Regions from separate parts of the Nocardiopsis sp. L17-MgMaSL7 genome, predicted to be linked through region 1. Evidence: riboswitches for the same ligand, from Rfam matches in the RefSeq annotation. Region 1 holds a riboswitch; the other holds the start of a gene.

Region 1 (2,194 bases):
CCGCGGCCGTCGACCACCAGTTCGGCGCCCTCCTCCACCCCCAGCCCCACGTAGGCGTCCACGCGGTCCAGGGCGTCCCTGGACACCAGGGGCCCGAAGTCGGCCTCGGGGTCGTCCGAGGCGCCCACGGTGAGCCCGGCGATGCGCTCGGTGAGCTTGGCGACGAGGGCGTCGGCGGTCTCCTCGCCCACGGGGACGGCCACGGAGATGGCCATGCAGCGCTCACCGGCGGACCCGTACCCCGCGCCGATCAGGGCGTCGGCGACCTGGTCGAGGTCGGCGTCGGGCATGACGATCATGTGGTTCTTGGCCCCGCCGAAGCACTGGGCGCGTTTGCCGTGCGCGGTGGCCGTGGAGTACACGTACTCGGCGATCGGGGTGGAGCCGACGAAGCCCACGGCGGCCACACGGGGGTCGGTGAGCAGGGTGTCCACCGTCTCCTTGTCGCCGTTGACCACGTTGAGCACGCCCGGCGGCAGGCCCGCCTCCAGGAAGAGTTCGGCCAGGCGGAGCGGGACCGAGGGGTCGCGCTCCGAGGGCTTGAGGATGAAGGCGTTCCCGCAGGCCAGGGCGGGCGCGGCCTTCCAGAGCGGGATCATCGCCGGGAAGTTGAACGGGGTGATGCCCGCGACCACGCCCAGGGGCTGGCGCAGGGAGTGGACGTCGATCCCGGACCCGGCGTTGTCGGTGAACTCGCCCTTGATCAGGTGCGGGATGCCCGCCGCGAACTCCACCACCTCCAGTCCGCGCTGGAGGTCGCCGTGCGCGTCGGCGACGGTCTTGCCGTGCTCGGCGGACAGGGCCCGGGCGAGGGACTCGCGTTCGGGTTCGACCAGCTGGAGGAATTTGAGCAGGACCCGCGCCCTGCGCTGGGGGCTCCAGGAACCCCATTCGACCTGCGCCCGCTCGGCGTCGGCGATGACCGCCTCGGTCTCCGCCCGGTCCGCAAGGGGGACCCTCGCCTGGACCTGGCCGGTGCTGGGGTCGTACACGTCGCCGAAGCGGCCGCTCCGCCCCGGGACGTTGGTGCCATGCACGAAATGCGTCAGCTCGCTGACCATGCGTGTTCGCTCCATCCTCGTGGACCACACGAATCTCCGGCCGCGAGCGGTGGCCTGACTTCCGGGTGTTCTGCCCGGTCACAGTGGCGGGACCGCGCTGGATTCGCACCAGCTTCCCCGCTCCGCGGCTCCCTCACCATATAGTTGGACGTCCTACTAAATCCAGCCCCCTCGCGCTCCCGATCCCCCGCGCATCCCCCGGATGTGGCAGGGGAGCGGCGGGTTAGCGTGGGGCCGTGTGCCGGTGCCCCGCTCGGGAACCGCCCGATACACCGGCGTGCGGAAGGCCGGTCCCCCATGTCCGACTCCACGACCCGGGCGTCGGCGGCACCGCTCGGCGGTCGCTTCTGGGCCTTCTGGTCCGCGTCCCTGGCCTCGAACCTGAGCGACGGCGTGGCGATGATCGCCGTGCCCTGGCTGGCCTCCTCCCTGGCCCCCGACAGCGCGGCCCTGGTGGCCGCCGTCGCCACCGCCGGGCGGCTGCCCTGGCTCCTCCTGGCGCTCCCCGCGGGCGTGCTCGTGGACCGCCTGCCCCGGTTCACCCTGATGGTCTCCGCCAACACGCTGCGACTGCTGCTGTGGGCGCTGCTGGCCCTCGTGGTGTTCTCCGGCTCGGCCTCGGTCCCCCTGCTCGCGGCCTTCGCGTTCTGCTTCGGCGCCCTGGAGGTCTGTTACGACACCGCCGCCGAGACCACCGTGACCGCGCTCGTGCCCCGGGAGTCGTTGGAGCGCGCCAACGGGCACGTCCGCTCCGGGGCGATCGTGGCGCAGGAGTTCGCCGGGCGCCCGCTGGGGGGATTCGTGCTGACCCTGGGCCTGTTCGTGCCGTTCCTGTTCAACATCGTCGCGCTGCTGGTGTCGGTGGTCGCGCTCCTGAGGGTCCGCGCGACCTCCCCCGCACCCGTCGGCGCCGGACTCGCGGAGGGCCCCGCTCCCAGAGCACCGAGCGGACCGCGCGGGGTGTGGGCGGACGTGGCCGAGGGCGTGCGGGCCCTGTGGGACCAGCCGCTGCTGCGCGCGGTGGCGGTCATCGCGGTGTTCGTGAACACCGCCTACGCGACCCTGCTCTCCACCCAGGTGCTGTTCGTCCGGGACACGCTGGGGCTGGGACCGGCCGGGTTCGGCCTACTCAT
Region 2 (2,194 bases), on a different contig from region 1:
GCCGCGCGCAGCTCGGGGGCGAGCGAGGTCTCGGCGTCCAGGTCGATCGGCACGTGCAGCAGCGAGCAGGAGGTGCTCACGGTCAGCTCGTCGGTGAGGGCGAGCAGGGTGCCCAGTTCCGCCACGGCGGCGGGCAGGTCCGTGCGCCACACGTTGCGGCCGTCGACGACGCCGGCGACCAGGCGGGTGGAGCCCAGGCCGGAGACGGCGGCCAGGTCCTCGACGCCCTCGGAGTCGGTGACGAGGTCGAGGCCGACGGCCTCCACCGGGGAGTCCTTGAGCACGCGCAGGGCGGCGGCGCCGATGGAGCCGAAGTAGGTGGAGACGAGGAGGGAGGGACGGTCGGTGAGGGCGCCCAGGCGCTGGTAGACGCGCTCCAGGTGGCCGACGGCGGCGCGGCCCTCGTCGGTGGCCAGGATCGGCTCGTCGAGCTGGACCTCGGAGGCCCCCGCGGCCCTGAGGTCGGCCAGGAGCCGGGCGTAGGCGTCCAGGAGCTGGTCGAGGAGCTCGATGGGCTCCCAGCCCTCGGGAGCGTCGTCGGCGGCCTTGGCCAGCAGGAGGAAGGTCAGCGGTCCGACCAGCACGGGGCGGGTCTGGAAACCGGCCTCGGAGGCCTCGCGGAACTCGGTGACGGGCTTGTCACCGACCAGGCGCGGCCGGGTGCTGGGAGAGAGCTCCGGGACGAGGTAGTGGTAGTTGGTGTCGAACCACTTGGTCATCTCCAGGGGCGGGGCGCCCTGCTCGCCCCGGGCGAGCGCGAAGTAGCGGCGCAGCTGCTCGTCCCGCTCCTCGGCCTGGGCCGGGGAGGAGAAGCGGGCGGGAACGAGGTCGAACAGGACCGCTGTGTCCAGGACCTGGTCGTAGAAGGAGAAGGTGTTGGACGGCAGGTCGTCCACGCCGGCCTCCCGCAGCTGGGCGTAGACGCCCAGGCGGAGTTCGGAGGCGACGGTGTCGAGCTCGGCGGCGGTGGTGTCGCCCTTCCAGTAGGACTCACTGGCACGCTTGAGTTCGCGGTCGGGGCCGATGCGCGGGTACCCGTGCACGGTGGAACGCACGGACGGCCCGGAGGCCGGGGTGCTGGGCATGGAGCTTCTCTCCCTCGTCGAAAGCCGGGTACCGGCCGCGAGGCGAGCGAGGACGCGGACACACCGAGGAACGCCTCGCGGCGCATGGCTGTCTCCGCCCTCGGCCCTCCCTCGGGGCACGGGACCACCGACGGCGCGGGCGCGCCGCCGGGCGGAGGCAGGTCTTCGGACTCGTGGGCTCCTCCGGCGCTACCGCCGGGCCTCCTACTGGTCGCCGCTTCCCGGTTTCCGACTTTTCCGGTCGGATCACCAGTGCTTATGACGACGTTCGTTCCCACTCACCGCTGCGGGGCAGTCCCGGACTCGCACCGGGTTCCCTCTTTCGACACGCAACGCCCGCCCCGGAGGGGTTCCGGGGTGACCAAGGGTGGAGCGTGTACCTTCCACGGGTGCAAGTATAGGGAGCGCCCCCTCCGCCCATGCACTCGGCGTGGCCCTTGCCCACTCGGCGTGAACCCGCGCCGGGACCCCGGCATCAGAACCGACAATCAGCGTTACGTGGGGGAGCGCTCCCCCTCCTCCCCCACGAACGTTCGTCTGACGATGAACGTGGAGAACCCCAGGTGAAGCAGCAAGACCGGCAGACCATGGCTCCCGACCAGCCCCTCCTCACGGTCGCGATCGCGATGGTCGTCCTTCTGGGGCTGGTGCTGTCGGCGTCCCGACCACCCGGCCTGTTGGAGGACAGTGCTCTGGCGGACAGCGACGGCGCTCAGTCGGCCGAGGACGGGGATCGGCTCCCGGCCACAGGCGAATTCGACCAACTGACCACGGTCTCCCCCGACGCGGTTCCCGGAACGGAGGAGGTCACTCTCGCCTATGAGGGTGGGGCGGACGTCTCCGTCACCTACCCGTCCATCCCGAACGCCGGTCCGCTGTCCGACTTCCTGGACCGCACCCTGACCGCCCAGGTCCACGCGTTCGAGGCGGCCAACCCCGGGGCGCGCGCGTTCCTCGGTGAGTGGGGGCTGACCGCGGCCGAGGACGGGATCGTCGGTGTGCGGATGACCACCACCGAGACGGACTCCGAGGAGACCCGGGAGGGCCACAGCACCTACTGGTACGAGGTCGACACGGGCGCGGTGCACGGCTCCAGCCACCTCCTCGCC

The links. Region 1 has a riboswitch for cobalamin ahead of BDW27_RS13880 (CoA-acylating methylmalonate-semialdehyde dehydrogenase). Riboswitches for the same ligand answer to the same signal wherever they lie in the genome.
Region 2: it holds a riboswitch for cobalamin, as region 1 does, so the genes downstream of both, metE (5-methyltetrahydropteroyltriglutamate--homocysteine S-methyltransferase) here and BDW27_RS13880 (CoA-acylating methylmalonate-semialdehyde dehydrogenase) in region 1, are expected to answer to the same signal.

What each region holds. Positions count from the first base shown of each region.
Region 1 covers NZ_QGTF01000007.1:67,253-69,446, reverse strand. The annotation lists gene BDW27_RS13880 (CoA-acylating methylmalonate-semialdehyde dehydrogenase) at 1-1,061, opposite strand, end outside; cobalamin riboswitch at 1,089-1,209, opposite strand; gene BDW27_RS13875 (MFS transporter) at 1,359-2,194, shown strand, end outside.
Region 2 covers NZ_QGTF01000001.1:87,875-90,068, forward strand. The annotation lists gene metE (5-methyltetrahydropteroyltriglutamate--homocysteine S-methyltransferase) at 1-1,085, opposite strand, end outside; cobalamin riboswitch at 1,241-1,423, opposite strand; gene BDW27_RS00415 (polysaccharide deacetylase family protein) at 1,673-2,194, shown strand, end outside.